3 regions of the Sphingobacterium sp. IITKGP-BTPF85 genome follow, and region 3 is predicted to be linked to each of the others. Evidence: riboswitches for the same ligand, from Rfam matches in the RefSeq annotation. Region 3 holds a riboswitch; each other region holds the start of a gene.
What was found. A riboswitch is a leader RNA that binds a small molecule or an ion and turns the genes downstream of it on or off. The one in region 3 is predicted to bind S-adenosylmethionine.
Positions count from the first base shown of each region.

Region 1: linked by a shared signal. The riboswitch ahead of L950_RS07025 (hypothetical protein) and the one ahead of metE (5-methyltetrahydropteroyltriglutamate--homocysteine S-methyltransferase) in region 3 are both predicted to bind S-adenosylmethionine.
Region 2: linked by a shared signal. The riboswitch ahead of L950_RS15890 (O-acetylhomoserine aminocarboxypropyltransferase/cysteine synthase family protein) and the one ahead of metE (5-methyltetrahydropteroyltriglutamate--homocysteine S-methyltransferase) in region 3 are both predicted to bind S-adenosylmethionine.

Region 1 is NZ_ASZT02000024.1:22,999-30,310, forward strand. Features, by position in the region: gene L950_RS07015 (hypothetical protein) at 910-1,137, shown strand; gene L950_RS07020 (class I SAM-dependent methyltransferase) at 1,122-1,805, shown strand; SAM-I-IV-variant riboswitch at 1,894-1,987, shown strand; gene L950_RS07025 (hypothetical protein) at 2,023-2,286, shown strand; gene L950_RS32290 (hypothetical protein) at 2,698-3,576, shown strand; gene L950_RS32295 (hypothetical protein) at 3,495-4,046, shown strand; partial or broken gene L950_RS35120 (prolyl oligopeptidase family serine peptidase) at 4,103-4,329, shown strand; gene L950_RS35125 (alpha/beta hydrolase family protein) at 4,353-4,685, shown strand; gene L950_RS07035 (MlaD family protein) at 4,726-5,679, opposite strand; gene L950_RS07040 (N-acetylmuramoyl-L-alanine amidase) at 5,749-6,345, opposite strand; gene L950_RS36330 (hypothetical protein) at 6,354-6,509, opposite strand; gene L950_RS07045 (putative LPS assembly protein LptD) at 6,749-7,312, shown strand, end outside.
Region 2 is NZ_ASZT02000083.1:15,469-22,780, forward strand. Features, by position in the region: gene L950_RS15880 (pyridoxal phosphate-dependent aminotransferase) at 103-1,272, shown strand; gene L950_RS15885 (prephenate dehydrogenase) at 1,285-2,127, shown strand; SAM riboswitch class I at 2,532-2,646, shown strand; gene L950_RS15890 (O-acetylhomoserine aminocarboxypropyltransferase/cysteine synthase family protein) at 2,875-4,182, shown strand; gene L950_RS15895 (homoserine dehydrogenase) at 4,221-5,402, shown strand; gene radC (RadC family protein) at 5,998-6,687, opposite strand; gene L950_RS15905 (peptidylprolyl isomerase) at 6,876-7,312, shown strand, end outside.
Region 3 is NZ_ASZT02000015.1:41,141-48,452, reverse strand. Features, by position in the region: gene L950_RS05010 (hypothetical protein) at 369-860, opposite strand; gene L950_RS05005 (hypothetical protein) at 984-2,195, shown strand; gene L950_RS31945 (sensor histidine kinase) at 2,192-2,815, shown strand; gene L950_RS05000 (response regulator transcription factor) at 2,875-3,564, shown strand; gene L950_RS04995 (phosphatase PAP2 family protein) at 3,667-4,329, shown strand; SAM riboswitch class I at 4,467-4,571, shown strand; partial or broken gene metE (5-methyltetrahydropteroyltriglutamate--homocysteine S-methyltransferase) at 4,727-7,038, shown strand; gene L950_RS04985 (DUF4833 domain-containing protein) at 7,180-7,312, shown strand, end outside.

The DNA of each region.
Region 1 (7,312 bases), on a different contig from region 3:
CTACAAAACAACCTACAAGGATTTAGAATGGGACAAACCTCCTATATGGATAGAGACAAAAAAGGGGAACTTTCAATTCTATGCAATTGAATATAACCACTATATAAGCACAGAAAATGGAAGAAGGTATTATGACTCCCGTGAGTTTGAAACAACAATAGATATTTATAAAAACATCATTACATTCAAAGAAAACTATTGGGTCAGATGAGGCAGTTTGACATAATCATGTAGTGATAATATTATTAACACTTTCTGTCCGCGATATCCCGTTGTCGCTAAAAAGTATTGGACAGAAAGTGTTACTTATGACTTGATAAGACTGCATAAAGAATAGTTATACGCAACCACCATATACCGAATCTGAAAATTTATCATGAAGCATATTGTAAAAACCGACATATATATATATGCACTTGATCCTCATCATCTGAAAATTGTTCATCTTCCCAAACCAAGTTGCCTTCTATGGAGATCGCTGCCCCCTCGTTCCAAGCACAGGATTTTTCAATGACATAAGCCAGTAACTCTATAACGCTCCCTCTCTGTCCCGACCGAATCCGTTATAAATTTTCCATATACCGAAGAGCGACCTATAATACTTGGCAGCTTCTGAACTCAAGTGCAATGAGTTTCAGCCAGAATATTTTTGTTACACAAACGTAGGTTCATCTCTTTAATTTTTAGGTGCAACAAACGAAGATCAGATGATTACCAGATTATGCTTTTTAACATTACTTGTACACTACTTGTTCAGTGCTTATACAGTGATTACTCAGTGTCGACTGTATCAATATTGTCTGATTACTGTCTAAAAATTGATTAAAAATTGTTATTAGTTATAATTTGGTATTAGGATGTCCCCGTTTTAATGTTTATCTTAATTATCTATAAACTAATCACGTAATTATGGCAATCATCAAAAATGGCGTTAATGGGACTGTTTCCGGAAAAGCAGGTTCTGTTGTATTTGTCTTAACGAAAACAGGAAATTATGTACGTTCTCTCCCTCGCGTTAAAAAGCGAGCACCTACACCTGAGCAACTGCTCAGTAGAACACGCTTCACAATTGTGAGGTCGCATATTAGTATTAGTATGACTTCTTTGAAAGCTATGGAAAGATGCAACGTTCTATAGATGGTTTAAATGCTGCTGGAGAATGGCATGTTTTACAGAAAATGTTACCTGATTTCCAGAATAAGAAAGTGCTTGATCTAGGTTGCGGATATGGATGGCACTGTATTTATGCTAAGCAAAAAGGGGCTAAAAATGTAATTGGAATTGACTTATCTCAAAAAATGATTGATAAAGCAAAAGAGCTTTCCAAAAACCTTGAAATTGAATATAAAAAAATGGCCATCGAGGATATTAATTTTGACCATGAAGAATTTGATGTCGTTATTAGTTCACTTGCATTCCATTACCTAAAAGATTTAAGCAGTGTTTTTATGAAAATAAATCAAATTCTTAAAAAAGGAGGAAGTTTTGTCTTTTCAATGGAGCACCCTGCTTTTACTTCAAGAGCTGAACAGGATTGGTTTAAGGATGAAAATGGAAATCGTCTGCATTGGCCGATGGACAATTATCAGGAAGAAGGTCAAAGAAACACTCGATTTCTTGGACACGAGGTAACTAAATACCATCGAAATTTAGAAACTATCATCAACACAGTTATTAAATCTAATTTTGATATTCAACAAATATCGGAATCCAAACCTTCAGAGGAAGTTTTAAAAATTTATCCGGAAATGAAAGACGAGATGAGAAGGCCAATATTTATTATAATTGCTGCCATAAAGAAATAATAATCGGATCGACATCATTCATAAAATTCTCATCATGAATTAATTATTTTAAAATAAATTTTGAAACAAAATAAAATCTACTAACTTTGTAGAGTATTCAGAATTGCACGTTGCAATACCAACCGAGTTACATAACCGCGGTGGTAAATTAATATGGGTTTCGACCAAAAATATCTGGATACAGTTTATGGTTTAATCCTTTAAATTTTTAAATTGTATGTCAACACCAAATCTTTATCAACATTTACTGGAAAAATTCAGTTATTATTCAATCAACGAACTGATACAGCTCAACAATGATACGGTATCGGAAAAAGGTTGGGGTTCTTCCAAATCTACATTCCGCACTGCGCTCATAAGTACTTTTTCTAAAAGAGGGCTAGATCTTTCCAACATCATTTCTAGAGAAGATGGTTTTACTTCCGTAAAGTATGTCGCAGTAAGATTAGAGGAAAATACGCTTATCCCGATTCTCCAATAAGAGCAAAGACAGCTTTAAAATTGCGTATTCACTCAGCGCTAAAAAGGTTAAATAGCCCTTCCTTTTTGAGCACTGAGTGAAGCTTTTTTTATCCAACTAATTCTATATAATTTTCAGTCACTAATATCAATGGTATGCTTTTTTTAATGCGTTAAGATAGTATTTTATAATTTCTCCAATTCCCTTCAATAGTTTAACACAAAGTGATATCGCGTCATTCTGAACAATTCCTTCACCTTGTTTTCTTTCTCCAATACTTTATTTAATATGTTAAATGATCTTAGATTTTGTATCTTGCCTGTTCATATTCGTATTCTTTATGAAAAAAAATCTTTAATAACGCTTTCCATTTTATTATGCGCTTCGGCATCAATAGCTCAGGAAAACAAAGAAACCAAAATGGTTCTTAATATGGAAAACACCACAAAAGCACCATTAGATCCGCAGACACTTTGGAAATTAGGCCGAGTTTCTGGAGAAGGAATTTCAACAGATGGAAAAACTTTAATATATGGTGTCTCTAATTATGCTATAGAAACAAACAGTTCGGAAAAAAACCTTTACACATTATCCCTAGAAACAGGTAACACAGCTCCTCTAACAAGTGAAAAGGGCGGCGAGTCTGTTGTACAGATTACAGAAAATGGCGATATCATTTACTTGTTCAAAGGGCAACTTTGGAAAAAGAATAGATATAAAGGTGAAGCTATACAATTGACACACAGCGAAACTGATCTAGAAAATGTAAAACTCTCTCCAAATGGTCAATATATTTTATTTAGCAAAGCAGTTTTAATCAAAAAATATCACAGTACCGACAAATATCCTGATTTACCAAAATCTGACGCTTATGTTTTTGACAATCTTGACTACCGTCATTGGGACACGTTCAATAATGGAAAATTCAATCATCCATTTGTAGCCAGCTATAACAACGGTAAGATTGGCGAAGCAATTGATTTATTGCAGGATGAGCCTTTCTATAGCCCTCAAATGCCATTTGGCGGTTCTGAAGATTTTGAATGGACACCAGATAGTAAAGCTGTGCTATATGTCAGTAAAAAAAGGTTTGGAACAGCGTATGCCGTGAGTACAAATACGGATATCTACCGCTATGATCTTACTTCTAAGCAAACAACAAATCTGACTGAGGGTATGAATGGCTATGATACCAACCCGACTTACAGTCCAGATGGAACTAAGTTAACTTGGCTAAGTATGAAAAAGATGGTTACGAAGCCGATAAAAATGATATCATTATTTTCGATAAAGCATCATCTCAGCGTTTAAATCTTACTGCACATTGGGACGGCACAGTAAACTCTTTCATATGGAGCAAGGACAATCGTAAGATTTATTTTGTGGCACCATCCAAAGGTACCGTACAAATTTTCGAACTGACTGTTCCTACTAATTTAAAAAACAAATCTTTAGCATCGATTAAACAAATCTCTGAAGGAAATTTTGATATCATAGGAATTGTGGGACAGGTAGCCAATCAGTTGATCGTAACATCAACAAAATTCACAAGAGCTACAGAGATTTACAAATATGACTTAGCGAATAAAACGTTAACGGCATTGACGACTGTCAATGATAAAATGTATGCTCATATCAGTGATAATAAAATTGAATCCAGAATTACAAAAGCTTCTGATGGCCAAGATCTTTTTTCTTGGGTAATTTATCCGCCAGATTTTGACCCAACAAAAAATACCCAACGATTTTATATTGCGAAGGTGGCCCTCAGTCTGCACTGACCCAGTTTTACTCATTCCGTTGGAATCTACAGCTTATCGCTTCTCAAGGTTATATTGTGATCGCTCCAAATCGTCGCGGGATGCCTGGCTGGGGAGTCAAATGGAATGAAGCAATATCCAAAGATTGGGGCGGACAGCTATACGGGATTATTTATCTGCCATTGATGATATTTCTAAAGAGAAATATGTAGATACAACACGTCGTGCTGCTATCGGTGCTAGTTATGGTGGTTATTCAGTATATATGCTAGCTGGAGTACATGAAATAGATTTAAAACATTAATTGCACATAACGGCTTATTCGATATGAGAAGTTGGTATGGTACGACAGAAGAATTGTTTTTCGCGAACCACGAACTAGGCGGTCCTTATTGGGATAAAGCAAATGTAAAATCATATACCGAATTCAACCCTTCTGAATATGTTGACAAGTGGAATACACCAATATTAATCTTTCAAGGAGGTCATGACTACCGCGTGCCGATTGGCCAGGGACTAGGCGCTTTTCAGGCTGCACAATTGAAGAAAATCAAAAGTAGATTAGTTTATTTACCCGACGAAAATCACTGGGTGCTATCAGGGCATAATGCTCAGGTATGGCAAAGAGAATTTTTCGGATGGCTGAAAGAAACCTTATAAATTAAAAAGGCTTGAAGTTTACCTTCAAGCCTTTTTAATTTTATTTCTCCTGCTCTCCCTTTTTACCAAAGATGGAAAGCTTAATGTATTTTCCCGGCTTCTCTTTAATATCTTTCATCAGGTGATCAAGGCTTTCTGAAGCATTATTCAAATTATCATAGAGCTTATTATCATTGATCAATAATCCAATTGAACCCTGCCCTTTGTTGATCTTATCTACGATTGTTTGGAAGTCTGTCATAGCCATATTAGCTTTATCCATAGTTTGTTGGAAATCTAATTTAGCTGCTTTATCTGTTACAGTATTCAAATTGGACATGATAGCTGTGATCTGACCGCTATTATTTTTAAATGTATTGGTAATAACTTCAAGATTAGAGATAATCGTGGTTAATCTTTTACGTTCCGAACCAACCAGACCTTCTACATCTTTCGTAATTAGCTCCACATTTTTTAAAGATGTTGAAATACTATGAACACTTTGCTTAAAGTCTTCTTGAAATTGATCGTCCAAAACAGAATTGACAACTGTTAGTACAGAATCTAATTTTATGGTGATGGTTTCAACTCTTTTCTGAATAGGCTCTACTTTGTCCATTATATTTGCCTGAATACCTGAAGCTAATGTTTCACCATCTTTAGCCATTTCTGTACTATTGCCCATATCAAATACAATTGCTTTTCCACCCAGGAGATCTGTACTTGCTATACGTGCAACGGTATTTTTCGGAACTTTGTATTCGGCTTTAATTTTAAATTCTGTGAGAATGCTTCCATCTGGTTGCAATGTCATCTTAGAAACACGGCCAATCTGATATCCGTTCACTAATACAGGCTTAGAGGCTGTAAGACCATCCACTGCCTGATAAGATGTATAATAGGTATTATCACTGCTAAATACATCATTACCTTTTAAAAAGCTATATCCTATAAATAATAATGTTACTGCTATTACAGCTAAAATTCCGACTTTAGTCTCGTTTGATATTTTCAAAATAATATTTCCTTAAGGTGTTTTTATTGAACTCAATTTATCATTTAAACAAGACAATGGCAAATAAGTTTATCTTTCTACGCTTTTTTTGAATGCGCTGATTGCTGAGACTAAGTTTTGTACGATCTCACTTTGTCCTTCATCCGATAGCATATAGTCTTCTTCTGCACGATTATTTACAAAACCAATTTCGGTCAAAACCGCTGGCATTCCTGCTTCTGCTAATACTGCCAATCCCTGTTCAAGAATCCCTCGGCTTACTCTTCCTGATTTAACATATTCTTGTTGCATCAGATTTGCTAATTTGACACTTTTCTCGCGGTATTGATTTTTCATCAAAGAGAAGATGATATAACTCTCTGGATCTTTTGGGTCAAATCCCTGATAATTTTCTTTATAATTCTCCTCTAATAATAGGGACGCATTTTCACGAATGGCAGCAGTCTGCTCACCTAAGCGATGTGAACCTGATACAATTGTTTCTGTACCTCTTGAGGATCTTCCTGGTGCAGAATTACAGTGAATCGATATAAAAATATCAGCCTTCGCAGCATTAGCCATTCGGATACGCTTATATAAATCAATAAACTCATCTGTTCTACGGGTAAACATTACGCGTACTCCAGGCAACTGTCTTTCGATTTCTTTACCTAATTTCAAAGCCACCTCTAAAGCTATATTTTTTCCAAAGAACGTGATCCTTTGGCTCCGGAATCCCTCCCACCGTGGCCGGCATCAATTACAATTGTTTTAATTTGATAATCCTGGGGTGGAGTAACATGCGCTTTAGAAATAGTATTGCTTGGAGGAGTAGCACTCGTCAAAACCATAAATAGAAAAATCGCTGGAGCTAAAAAAATATAAGTTTCCGCTTTCTAATATTCAAATCTAATTTCATGTATATTTTTTTTGATTTCTGTAATTTAATAACAAAATGTTATGAGTAATATTGTGGTACAAAAATAGGAAATGTTAATCTCGTTAAAAAACATCACTTTCTATTTGTTTTTGACTAATTTTGTCAAGCTTAGTTTAAATATTTTTACAAAAATAACATTTGTCTTTAATTTTGAAGTCGTTAACACACATTTTAACAATATTTCTTATTCTTTCGCTAAGTGTTTCTGCAACATTTTCGCAAGAAAAAACCCCCGTAAAAACAACGTCAAAGAGTCTAAAAGACTCTGTTTCGGTCAAAGGAACAACTGATTCCGTTCGTGTTAAACGAGATTCTACAATTATCGGCAAAGACAGTACCAAAAATAAGGGTGGATTGCAGGCGGAGGTCAGTATCATCGCCAGAGATTCACAACGTACGGAAGTCGATAAAAATATAAGTCACTTATATAGAGGTGCTAAAGTTAAGTATCAAGATTTTGAACTATCTGCCGATTATATTCGATTAGACCGAAATAAAAAACAAATATTTGCATCAGGTATTATCGACCATAATGGCAAGTATGTAGGGCGTCCTATTATAATGACTGGAGCTGAAAGTCCTAAAACGGTCGACTCCCTCCTATATGATTACGAAAAACAAGAGGGTAATACCTACGGAATCATGACTGATGTAGAAGGAGGTTATATCCAGGCAAAGGTAGTTCGTAAGAATATTTACGATGAAATGTCGCTG
Region 2 (7,312 bases), on a different contig from region 3:
AAAAATTTAATTCAATAAACACCAATTTAAACGACATTATACTAGTATTTTAATAGAAAAAGCCTAATTTAGTCCTTGTAAATTGTAAAATACCAGAACATAATGCAAATAGAAGTTGCCAAAAGGTTGCAACAAACCGAAGAATATTATTTCTCAAAAAAATTAAGAGAGATTGATGAGCTCAATAAAGCAGGTGCTCGCGTGATTAATTTAGGCATCGGAAGCCCCGACTTACCTCCTCACCCTGAAGTTATTCAGACCTTGACGACAGAAGCGGCTAAAACCAATGTACATGGCTATCAGAACTATAAAGGTTCACCTATTTTGAGGCAAGCAATTGCAGATTGGTATCAACGTTATTATCAGGCAACATTCAATCCAAATACAGAAATTTTACCTTTAATAGGCTCTAAGGAAGGTATTGTTCACATTTGCATGACTTACTTACAAGAAGGTGATGAGGTTTTAATACCAAATCCGGGATATCCTGCGTATGCGGCAGCAGTACGGCTAAGTGGAGCCACGGCAATTACCTATGATTTATCTGAAGAAACAGATTGGTTACCTGATCTTAAAAAGCTTTCTGAAAACGATTTATCAAAAGTAAAATTAATGTGGATCAACTACCCGCATATGCCAACTGGTTCGAGTGCAAACGAAGGATTTTATCTTGAATTGATTGCTTTTGCAAAGGCAAACCATATTTTAATCTGCCACGACAATCCTTATAGTTTTATCTTGACAGACAGCCCTAAAAGCATTATGTCTATTGAAGGTGCAAAAGATGTTGCCTTGGAACTTAATTCATTAAGCAAATCCTCCAATATGGCCGGATGGCGAATCGGTATGTTAGTGGGTGCAGAGTCACGGATCAATGAAGTATTACGTTTTAAAAGCAACATGGATTCGGGAATGTTCTTACCAGCTCAATTAGCAGCGGCCAAGGCATTGCAGTTGGATCAAACATGGTATCAAGATTTAAATGCAATCTATCACGAAAGAAGACAGTTGGTTTTCGAAATCATGAACCTGTTGGGCTGTACATATAAAAAGAATCAGGTCGGTTTATTTGTGTGGGCCAAAATTCCAGATAATTACGAATCAGGCTACACGTTAAGTGATGAGGTGTTAGATCTATCACGTGTCTTTATTACTCCCGGAGGTATATTCGGAAGTGCTGGAAACACCTATATTAGAATAAGTTTATGTGCCTCAGTTGAAGTATTAAAAGAAGCAATTGCTAGAATAGAACAAGCAAAACAAACGAATTAAGATTGAAATAACATGATAAATATAGCCATTATTGGCGTCGGTTTAATTGGTGGCTCCGTCGCCATGAAACTAAAAGAAAAAAAATTCTGTGATCAGGTTTTTGGTGTTGACAAAAGCGATGCTAATCTAACGAAAGCATTGCAAATAGGCTTCATTGATCAAAAGGCAACATTAGAGGAAGCTTTAGAAAAATGTAAAGTGATCATTCTCACAGCTCCAGTTGATGCGATAATCACATTAGCGCCCAAATTATTGGATCTCGTAAAAGATCAAGTCATCATTGACATGGGCTCTACCAAACTAAATATTTTACAGTTAATCTCGGAACACCCCAATCGTGGCCGCTATGTTGCCGCCCATCCAATGGCTGGTACCGAATATTCAGGCCCCGAAGCAGCATTACCAAATTTGTTTAAAGATAAAATGATGGTTTACGTTGAGGCATTTAAATCTGATGAAGATGCATTCGAATTAACAGATTCCATTACCGAACAACTGGAAATGCGGACGTCATTTATGACTGCAGAGGAGCATGATACACACACAGCCTATGTTTCCCATATTTCTCACCTGACTTCTTTTGCTCTAGCGCTAACTGTTTTAGAGAAAGAGAAATCGCAGGGTCGAATATTTGAATTGGCAGGATCTGGTTTTGAATCAACGGTACGCTTAGCAAAAAGCTCACCGGATATGTGGACACCTATTTTCAAACAGAACAGAGTTAATGTACTCGAAGTGTTAGAGGAAAACATCAAGCAGCTGCAGGCTTTAAAAGATGCCATCCAAGATGAAAATTACACTCAATTACACAAATTGATTAAAAAATCAAATAAGATTAAACGTATTATTAAATAAAACCCACGTGCTCCAACTGGCAAAGGCGAATTATTGTTTCATACAAAGTAATGAGAAGAAAGCATAGGAACTCGCAAGGTTCCTATTTTCTTTTTTATAAAAAAAGATCACAGGATCATCGCTCTGCCGTTGTTTGTTTAACACCGTATGCTTCGGTTATATTGCTTTCAACTACTGATATGGATTTCATCCACGACGTATAAACATATCGGAATAAATAAATGCTGCCCCCATTAACTACCAATACTTACATAATAGTGAGAGCTTACGATCAATTACGAGTAGAATTAGAAGTATTTTCTAAGAAATAGCATAAAATATTTTGGTTTGTAAAAAGCAAGGCATATATTTGCAACGTAGATCAAATAGAAATACATCTAATCAACACCTCTTAATCAGGTCTTGATTTATAAAGAAGTGGCGAGAGACTGGCTCAATGACCCACTGGCAACCTTCAAAATACGTTTGAAAAGGTGCCAATTCCTGTCCAAAGTAATATTGCTTTGGAGGATATAAATGAAACGACAAATGATAATAACATTACAACAAAACAAGAAGGTAAATTCTAGCACCAACGTAACAGATACAAATGTTCCATCAAAACAGATGCGAATGCTTTTGCACATGTTTACGTTTTCTTGTTAATCAATCTTTTTTAAAATTTATTGATTTCAAGTACATATCCATGTGCACAATCTCACCCCTATTTTTTATTAACGAATCTTCAACTAATTAATTATAACTACAATGTCTACAAATAAAAATTTAAAATTCGAAACACTTCAAGTGCATGCTGGTCAAGTTCCCGATCCAACAACTGGAGCGCGTGCAGTACCTATATACCAAACCAGTTCATACGTATTTGAAAATGCAGAACATGGAGCGAACTTATTTGCTTTAAAACAATTTGGAAACATCTATACACGTCTGATGAATCCAACAACAGATGTATTTGAGAAACGTATTGCTGCATTGGAAGGCGGTATCGCCGCTGTAGCAGTCGCTTCTGGACAGGCGGCACAATTCATTGCATTAAATAATATCGTAGAAGCTGGTGAAAATTTTGTTTCCAGCAGTAATGTATACGGTGGTACATATAATCAATTTAAAGTAGCATTTAAAAGAATTGGTATTGAAGTACGTTTTACTAAAGAAACAACAGCCGAGGAGTTTGAATCACTAATCGATGAGAACACAAAAGCTTTATACCTAGAAACAATTGGAAACCCAAGTTACGATATTCCAGATTTTGATAAGATAGCAGCTGTTGCTAGAAAACATGACTTACCACTTATCGTAGACAATACTTTTGGAGCTGGTGGATATCTATTTAAACCTCTTGAACACGGTGCTTCTGTAGTTGTAGAGTCTGCAACAAAATGGATTGGTGGTCACGGTACAAGTATTGGTGGGGTCATCGTAGATGGTGGTACTTACAACTGGGGAAATGGTAAATTCAAACAGTTTTCTGAACCTTCAGAAGGATACCATGGATTAGTTTTTTCAGATGTTTTTGGCGTTAATGGCCCATTTGGAAACATTCAATTTGCAATTCGCGCACGTGTTGAAGGACTACGTGATTTTGGACCAGCTATTTCACCCTTCAATTCATTCCAATTAATCCAGGGCCTAGAAACATTATCACTTCGTGTTCAGCGTCATGTAGACAACACATTAGAAATTGCGAAATGGTTAGAAGCCCATCCGCAAGTGGAAAAAGTGAATTATCCAGGGTTAAAAAGCTCTCCTAGCTATGCAAATGCGCAAAAATATTTAAAAAATGGATATGGTGCTGTTCTTTCATTTCAAATAAAAGGTGACGTGACAAAAGCCGATGCTTTTATCGATAGCTTAGAGCTAATAAGTCATCTCGCAAATGTGGGTGATACGAAATCATTGATCATACACCCTGCGGCGACTACACATCAACAACTGAGTGAAGAAGCTCAAAAAGCTGCAGGTGTATTTGTAGGATTATTACGCCTATCTGTCGGTATCGAACATATTGACGATATCAAAGCAGATTTACAACAGGCCTTCGATAAAATTAAATAATTTCAGATAGCACTATTATATAAAAGCGTAAAAAAACTATGAGTAAGAAATTAACGATTGGAATGTTTGGATTTGGGGTTGTAGGACAAGGATTGTACGACATTATCAAGACTAAAAACTTAAATTTAGAAATTAAAAAATTTGTCATCAAGAACGCTGACAAAAAAAGATCATTACCTGCTGAATTATTCACAACAGATGCTGAGGCTATTCTTGGTGACCCTGAAATCAATACCGTAGTAGAATTGATCGATGATGCTGATGCGGCTTACGCACTGACTGTTCGTGCATTAAAATCTGGAAAAAACGTTGTTTCTGCAAATAAGAAAATGATTGCCACGTATTTAGAAGAATTAGCGGCAATACAACAAGAATACGGAACAAGTCTACTATATGAAGGTGCAGTATGCGGAAGTATTCCAATTATCCGCAATTTAGAAGAGTATTATGACAATGAATTATTACATGCTGTGACCGGTATTTTTAATGGCTCCTCTAATTTTATATTGTCTAAAGTCTTCAACGAAAATCAACCTTATGCAGATGCACTAAAAGAAGCGCAGGAATTAGGTTTTGCTGAAACTGATCCTACATTAGATGTCGGTGGTTTTGACCCTAAATATAAATTAACGATCGTCGCTGCTCATGCTTATGGTATCAATGTAAATCCTGACGATGTTTTCAATATCGGTATTGATAAATTAGGAGCACAAGATATTCGCTTTGCAAAAGAGAAAAATTTCAAGATCAAATTGATCCCTACTGCCCGAGAAATAGATCAAAATAAAGTGGTTCTTTATGTTATTCCTAAGTTTATCAGTTCGGAAAACATTTTATTCAATGTTGAAAATGAAAATAACGGCGTCCTTGTAAAAGCAGCATTTGCAGATGAACAATTTTTCTACGGTAAAGGTGCTGGAGGTCATCCTACCGGATCTGCAGTATTATCTGATATTACAGCGCTACGTTATGACTACAGATATGAGTACAAGAAGCATTTAAATACAGATGCATTATCATACAGTACCGATCATGAAATCAAGGTATACTTGAGATATGAAGATGACAGCCTAGTTGAAAAATTAGGTTTCACAAAAATTATTGAAAGATATTATGCTCCTGATTTTAAGTACGTTATTGGAACAATAAATTTGAAGAAAATCACAGATCTTAAATCTGAAATAAACAAAATAGGAAATTTTATAGCTGAAATTGCCTAAATTAATAAAAAGTACCGAATACCAACCAACCCTAACACTTGCTAATCACAAGTGAAAAACGTTGGATCTACTTGTAGGTTCAACGTTTTTTTATTTATCATCACCCCAATTCACTTCTATAAACCCCGTGCTGCAACCACTACAAATCATGACTTATATTTAACAATTTAGATCTTTAATTAATGGCATTACTTACCACATAATCAGGTTCAAAACCATTTAAACTGCTATTTTTTGTTAAAAAATAGCATATTTAGAACTATAATAAATATGTGGCAGAAAATTTGCTTAATATCGTTAATATCACTATATTGTGATGTTACTAAAAATATTATAAATTATGGCTAAGTGGTTAACAATTCTACTGATAATGGTAGGCAACTTGGTTTTTGCAGATACCAATACAATTAATGCACAAGAACACTCGAATTCTAGTTATATAATTCTTGCGGTTGTTGCTTTATTGGCAATAATCTATATTCTATATAGAAGACAAAAAAGAAAATTTAACGATTAAGGGCATAAAGGGGAAGTGAAACTTCCCTTTATGCCTTAGTGTTTCCATATCTAATATCATCCTCCCGCCAATCATAGCTCATTCTAAAAGACCTTCATCACGAAAACTATAATACCCATTGTCTGTAAAAATAATGTGATCATTAACCCGGATATCCATTATTTTCGAAGCCTCCGCAATCTTTTTTGTCAGAATTTTATCCGCTTTACTTGCTTCACGTGAACCCGATGGATGATTATGAATTAATATCATAGAATGAGCTTTACAATTAAGAGCATTTCGTAGAACAATGCGAACATCAACTGGAGTAAAATCATTGCCTCCACGGCCTATTAATTGTTTATCCAGCACTTTACAAGCTGTATTTAAATACAAAACCCAAAATTCTTCGTGAGGAAGATCTTGTAACTGGTACCGAAAATATTCATAGACCCGCAGACTACTATTTAACAAAGGTTTTTCAATATATTGAGATTCCTTGCGTCTACGTCCTAGTTCAAGTGCGGCGACAATCGTAATCGCTTTAGCTTCACCTATACCTTTAAACTCACAAAGCCGCAATACCTCCATTTTGGAAAGACTATCCAGATTGTTTTGAACACTGGATAAAATACGTCTGCACAATTCAACTGCAGTTTCTTGCCTTGAGCCCGAACCAATAAGAATAGCAAGCAACTCTGCATCAGACAGTGAACGACGACCTTGCTCCAATAATTTCTCTCTAGGACGATCTGCCTCCGCCCAATCTCGAATGACCAGTTTGCTCATATCACAATAATAAGGTGTAAAAAAGGTTTATATAATCTACTAATTTAATCATAAATTTAAAAACTTAAAATAATTAGTATCAATTATTTAAATAAATTTTAGCATTTCAGAGCATACATGAGCATGCTTTCTTTTTTTCAAATCGTTTTGAAATCTTATATTTGTAATTGAACATTTATTTTAATAAAATGAGTAAAGCGATTATTAAAACAGAAAAGGGCGACATGACTGTACAATTTTATACAGCAGATGCTCCAAATACCGTTGCAAATTTCATCAAATTAGCTAAAGAAGGATATTACGATGGATTAAGTTTCCACCGTGTGCTACCTGACTTTGTTATTCAAGGTGGATGTCCAAATTCACGTGAAGGTGCTTCTGGTATGCCTGGAACAGGTGGCCCAGGTTACAAAATCGACTGTGAGTTAACCGGTGAAAACCAATTCCATGATAGAGGCGTATTATCAATGGCACATGCAGGCCGTAACACTGGCGGATCTCAATTTTTTATCTGCCACAGCCGTAACAACACTGCTCATTTGGATAGAAATCATACTTGTTTTGGAAAAGTTATTGAAAACGTTGATATTGTAGATGATATCCGTCAAGGTGACCGTATTTTAAG
Region 3 (7,312 bases):
AGTTTTTTACATCTAATAAGGAATATCGTAAAACTTAGTATTCCCTTTGCCACCATAACGATGATAAATATTATGGCTTGCAAAGAACAATAGCATTTAAAAGGTTGTATAATAAATAAACCTCTTGTACAGCAAAATATGATAAGTACAATTACTGAGCATAATTAAATTTTAGATGCTGATTCTCAAGATTTACTGAAATTCCTTTACTTCAAAATCTAAGGAATAGCCAATATATAGCAATTAGCGACTAATTAATTGTTGTTGTTTGCCCATTGCCTTATATGAACCTATATTTTTAACTAAAAACCAAGTAAAATAAAGCTCCGTCAAAATTTAAGCAACAATAAAATATGGTTTAATTATCTTCATTTAGCTTTATATCCATTACGTTTGAGTGGAGAGTCATGACGATGCATCAGGCTATCGGGTAAAAACTCTAATTTATATAAAGGTTGAACAGGCTTATTCTCAAGTTTAGAATTGCCACTGTCCCCTAAAGGGATAGCATTCTTAAAAGAATTTGGTATCGGAGCTGCATCGTCAATGTCAGTTTTTTTGTGTTGCATATGATAATGAACATTTGGATCTGTCGGAATCTTTAACACCGGAGTATTAGACTTGTAGCGACTTCCTCTCATATTCAAATCTGCACCCTCCCTATCTATTGGCAGACTATTCGATTTTACTACATTAAAACGTTCATCCGAATTGGGCTCCAATTTTAAATCAAAATTTTTCGATCCGTATTTATTACCCTCTGTACCAAACTTAGCACTTGATGTATTTCTGGATACACTATATGCATGTGTTGCAAAAAATGAAATACAGAAACAAACTAAACTTAATATCTTTTTCATATCGAGTATTTTTATAAAATATTTATCTAAAATAAAGCTTAATCCTTCATAATGAAACATTAAGCTTGTTAAACATTGTTAAAAGCAATTAAATCAAATAAAGCATCCCTATATTTGTAACAAATGAAGAAAAGTAGCATAGTTTTAATTATTAGCTTGATGACCCTAGCATTACTGGGAGTGGCAGCTATGCAATTTTATTTTATCAGAGAATCCTATCGTCAAAAATCACAATTGTTTGACGAATCGGTCAATGCTTCCTTAACGGCAGTCGCAGGTAAAATAGAACGTCGGGAGGTAATTGATTTTGCAAAAGTGCAACAGCAAACCAATATCAAAAAATATCAATTTGAGCAGGAGAAGCAAAGGCATCTTGCTGAACAATTGAAAATGCAAAGAGATCTGGAAAACTTAAGAGCTGATCAATATGCCATAAAAGAAAAATTTAAAGAAGCTGAAGATCAACTAAAAGAAACATTTCCTAGTGTTGTATCTATTGAAAATTCATTTTATGAGACTTACATCAATAGAAAAAGTAAAGAAAATGTATTAAGCATTGACGTCATCAAATACAACAGTCCTGATCATGTCATAAAAGAATATGTAGAAATTGGAGCAACCAAATTTCTACCAAAAGAAAATGCAAAAGATGATAGTGCAAGATTCGTTATACCAACAATAGATCCTATCTTAAAGCAAGCAATTGAGTATAAAATTGCGACTTTACCTCCAAGATTCAATAAACAGATTGCTAAGAAAATAGTAGATCTTGAAAATAAGTTGGAAAATATGAGCGGTCAGAATTTGATTGGAACTGGTAAAAATGTATTTGATACTATCGCAGCTATTGGCGGGAAAAGAAGCGGTCTTATTGAAGATGTTGCTATTGGAATGGAGCTATCCAAACGCCCATTTAGAGAGCGCTTAAATATTAATCTCATTCAAAACTTATTAAAAGAGGAACTTGCAGAAAGAGATATCAATTATCCTTTTAATATTGAAGTTCGCGATAGCAGTAATATCGTTTTCAGTGTACAAACCATCGATAATATTATTAAACCAAATAAAATAACTCGTTATTCAACAGCTCTATTTAAAGGAGATATTGGTTCTCCTCCAGGAAGATTAAGCGTTTATTTTCCTAGAAAAAGTACTATCATTGTTGATAATATGAGTTATCTATTGCTCCCTACAATAGCTTTGCTTTTCCTATTAATTGGCTGTTTTGCATATACCCTATTAATCATATTCAAACAGAAAAAAGTTTCAGAGATGAAAACTGATTTTATCAACAATATGACGCACGAATTAAAACACCTGTTGCTACAATTATGATAGCTAGTGAATCCTTGCGAGATCCAGAGATCATATCTGATGAGCGTAGAGTAAAGCGTCTTGCAAATATTATATATGATGAAAATGTGAGATTAGGTAACCATATCGAACGAGTATTAGATATTGCCCGTCTGGAAAAAGAAACATTAAAGTTAGAAAAAACACCTATTCACATTAATGATCTGCTTTCAGCAGTATTAGACAGCATGCAACTTCAAATACAAAAAGTAGGTGGCAAATTTGAACATCACTTTGATGCACAAAATGATATTGTAGTAGGAGATGAACTTCATTTGTCAAATGTATTTTTCAACTTGGTAGATAATGCTATAAAATACAGTAAAGATAATCCACACATAATTGTGAAAACCAAAAATACAAAAGAAAGTATTCAAATTACAATTATTGATAATGGGATTGGAATGGCAAAAGATCATTTATTAAAAATATTTGATCAATTTTATCGCATTCCTACAGGAAATGTCCACAACGTAAAAGGTTTTGGATTGGGACTATCATATGTTTATGATATTATTAAAAGAATGAATGGTAAAATTCAAGTAAAAAGCGATAAAGATAAGGGAACGCAGTTTGACATCCTATTACCCATAAAAAATTAAATTTAAAACGATATTAATTTCGTATATTATCATCAATATTCGAACAAAACCATAAGAATATGCAGAAGATATTATTAGCAGAAGACGATCCAAACTTAGGAGATTTATTAAAAGATTATTTAGAGCTTAAAGGGAAATTTGATGTCACCTTATGTACAGATGGTGAAGAAGCTGTCAATCAATTTCGTAAGAGCAGTTATGATCTTTGCATTTTAGACGTCATGATGCCCAAGAAAGATGGCTTTACAGTAGGCCGAGAAATCAGGAAAATAAATACAACAACCCCCATCATATTTGCTACTGCAAAAGGTATGATGGAAGATAAAACAGAAGCATTTGAACTTGGTGGCGATGATTATATCACAAAACCATTTCGAGTGGAAGAATTGCTCCTTCGCATAAATGCATTGCTTAAGCGTGTTGTAAGAGAGAAAGATGATCAGGTTGTAAGCGATAAATTTGAGATTGGAGAGTACTTCTTCGATTATACAAGTCAACAAATTGCGCATAAAGGTGTGCAACAAAAACTATCAACGAAAGAAGCGGAATTATTACGTCTACTTTGTCTAAAAAAGAATGATGTACTGACTCGAGAAGAAGCCCTTTTAAAAATTTGGCATGATGACAATTACTTTACAGGCCGGAGTATGGACGTTTTCTTAAGCAAATTGAGAAAATACCTACGAGATGATCCCAAAGTTGAAATTGTCAATGTACATGGAAAAGGCTATAAATTATTGGTTAGCTAATACACAATTACTAGAATAATAAAGAGATGTTAAAAACATCTCTTTTTGTTTATCTTGCAACAATGAAACTATCAATTCCATTTTTTTAATCCTTTCAATCTTTTGCTCTTCTACATCGCTTTATGCGCAAAAAGATACTTACAAAATGATAATCAAGATTTTGAAACCAATGCTAAGCCAATAAATTATAAGCAATTAATAGTTCCTGTGGCTTTAATGACTTACGGAGTAATCTCATTAAATAGCCCATACCTCAAACATAAGGATCAACAAATAAACAATTCAATTAATAATGATCCGTCCAAAACTTTTAAACTTGATAATGTTAGCGTTTTCATTCCTTCTGCCGCTGTCTTTGGGCTTGACTTACTCGGAATACCAAGTAAGCACAATTTAAAACAACGCTTAGTGGTAAGTTCGATTGCCCATGCAATCACCTTATCAGCAGTTTATACCATAAAAAAAACGACACCTACTTGGAGACCTGATCGCGCAGATCAAGAATCTTTTCCTTCAGGACATACTGCTGTACCTTTTACCGGTGCAGAAATTCTATGGCAAGAATATAAAGATCAATCCATTTGGTATGGTATTGCAGGCTATACAATTGCGGCGGGAACAGGTTACCTGAGAATGTATAATCATAAACATTGGTTTTCTGACGTCGCCATGGGAGCTGGTATTGGTATTATGGGAACAAAAATTGCATACTGGCTATTACCATTATTTGATAAACACTTGCAATCAAAAAAACAAGTTACCTAACGATGGCAACACCGTTTTACAATGGAAAACAAATTGGTTTGTCTGCTAATTTCCAATTTTAAACCTTGGTTTATTATCATTTTTATATAAAAGTTACAAAATATTTGTTTTTATAAAACTAATTCCGATATTTACAGCGCTTATAGAGAAAGGCAGAGGGAATAGACCCAATGAAGCCTTAGCAACCTGTCAATTGACAAGGTGCTACATTCTACCCCATCAAAAAGTGGGAATGATAAGCTAGACACAAAATATATCTTGTGCCCTCCTCTCTAAAAGCAATCAAAAAATTTAGTAAATAGATTCAAGAATTTTTGATCGTTTTTTATTTCGAATAAAAAAATCCTTCTAATTTCTTGCTTCGTTAAGGTTGAACAAATAAAATAATTTTATATTTATGTTACTAACGAACAACTTAGGTTACCCACGTGTAGGTGCCTTCCGCGAGTTGAAAAAGGCCAATGAAGCATATTGGGCTAAAAAAATCAGCGCGCAAGAATTATTGCAGGCTGGACTGAAAATCCGTGAAGGCAACTGGAAAACTCAAAAAGATGCTGGCATCGATTTGATTCCTTCCAATGATTTTTCATTTTATGACCAAGTTTTAGACTTGACATTAACTGTAGGTGCAATCCCTGCACAATATCAATCACTTTTAAATAACGAAGATAAAGGATACAATTTGGACCTTTACTTTGCAATGGCGCGTGGTTTCCAGCAAGATGGCGTTGACGTAACGGCAATGGAAATGACAAAATGGTTTGATACCAACTACCATTACATCGTACCTGAATTCGTGAAAAATCAAGAATTCAAATTGACTTCAGAGAAATTCTTAAATGAATATAATGAAGCAAAATCTTTAGGTATTGAAACGAAGCCTGTGTTAATTGGCCCGATCTCATACTTATTATTAGGTAAAGAAAAAGAATCTGGTTTCAACCGTATCGATTTAATCGATAAGTTGGTTCCTGTATATGAAGAAATCTTAACTAAATTGGCTACCGCTGGTGCAAAATATGTACAAATTGATGAGCCATTTTTAGCTTTAGATATTGATGATGCAACACGTGCTCTATACACTCGTGTATTTACTAAATTAGCTGCTGCTGCTCAAGACATCAAAATTATTGTAACGACTTATTTCGAGGCTTTACGTGACAACGAAGAAACAGCTCTAAACTTACCAGTTACGCAGTTCATGTTGATTTAGTAAGAGGTGAAAACCAACTCGACACTATATTAGCCAAAGTTCCGGCTTCATTAACACTTTCTTTGGGTGTAGTTGAAGGTCGCAACATTTGGAAAAATGATTACGTAAAATCTTTAGCACAAATCAAAAAAGCTGTTGATGCTTTAGGCAAAGACCGTGTATTAGTAGGACCTTCGAGTTCATTATTACACGTACCTTTCGATTTAGACAATGAAGATAATGAAGAGTCATTGCCTAAAGAAGTTAAAAATTGGTTGGCATTTGCTAAGCAAAAATTAGCAGAGGTAAAAGATTTAGCGATCTTAGCTGAAGGCGAAGTAGATGCAAAAACCGCTGAGCGTTTCGAAGCCAATAAGGCTGCTGCGGAAGACCGTCGTACATCTTCTTTAATCCACAAGCCTGAAGTTAAAGAACGTACAGCAAATATCACTGATGATGATGCTAAACGTACATCTACTTTCTTAGCTCGTAAAGAAGCACAACAAGCGAAATTTAATCTTCCAGCATTTCCAACAACGACAATTGGTTCATTCCCACAAACTAAAGATGTTCGTAAATGGAGAGCTGATTTGAAAAAAGGCGCAATTTCTCAAGAACAATACGATAAAGAAATCGCAGAAGAGACAGAAAGAACAATCCGTCTTCAGGAGCAATTGGATATCGATGTATTAGTTCATGGTGAATTCGAACGTAATGACATGGTTGAGTACTTCGGAGAGCAATTAGCAGGTTATGCCTTCACTAAAAACGGATGGGTTCAGTCATATGGTTCACGTTGTGTAAAACCTCCAGTTATTTATGGTGATGTTTACCGTCCTGCTGATATGACCGTACGTTGGTCTTCATATGCTCAAACCCTGACAAACCGTCCAGTAAAAGGAATGTTAACGGGTCCGGTTACGATTTTACAATGGTCATTCGTACGTAACGATCAACCACGCTCTACAACAACTTACCAAATTGCATTAGCGATTTTAGATGAAGTACAAGCTTTAGAAAAAGCAGGTATTAAAATTATCCAAATCGATGAACCTGCAATTCGTGAAGGTCTGCCATTACGTAAAGCTGATCACCAACAATATTTAGATTGGGCTGTACGTTCATTCCGAGTTTCATCTTCGAATGTAGATGACGATACACAGATTCACACCCATATGTGTTACTCTGAGTTCAACGATATCATTGAAGATATTGCTGCAATGGATGCTGATGTAATTACTATCGAGACTTCACGTTCGCAAATGGAATTATTAGATGCATTTGCTGCAGATTTTAAATATCCAAACGATATTGGACCAGGTGTATATGACATTCACTCTCCTCGTGTACCGAGTACAGAAGAGATGGTTGAATTATTACGTAAAGCAAAAGCTGTAGTTCCAGCTGAGCAACTTTGGGTAAATCCTGACTGTGGTTTAAAAACACGTGCTTGGCCAGAGACTAAAGCTGCCTTAGAAGCTATGGTTGAAGCTGCTAAAATCTTGCGAGCTGAATAAGTTTAGATTTTTAGAATTATAAATATAAAAGATCCTGAAGTTAAATCACTTCAGGATCTTTTTTTGTAAAAAAATAATAGTTTCTATTTAATACTTTAATATAGAAAGTTTAAATTTACCCTAATCAAAAAAGTGTATATCATGAAAACTTTCACTTGTCTTTTATACTTTCTGTTTTTTGTATCAATCTATACCTTTGCACAAGAGGGCTATCCCACTCCACCATTCAAATCAAACACTCTTTTTTATATACAACATAGCGAAGGTCATAACA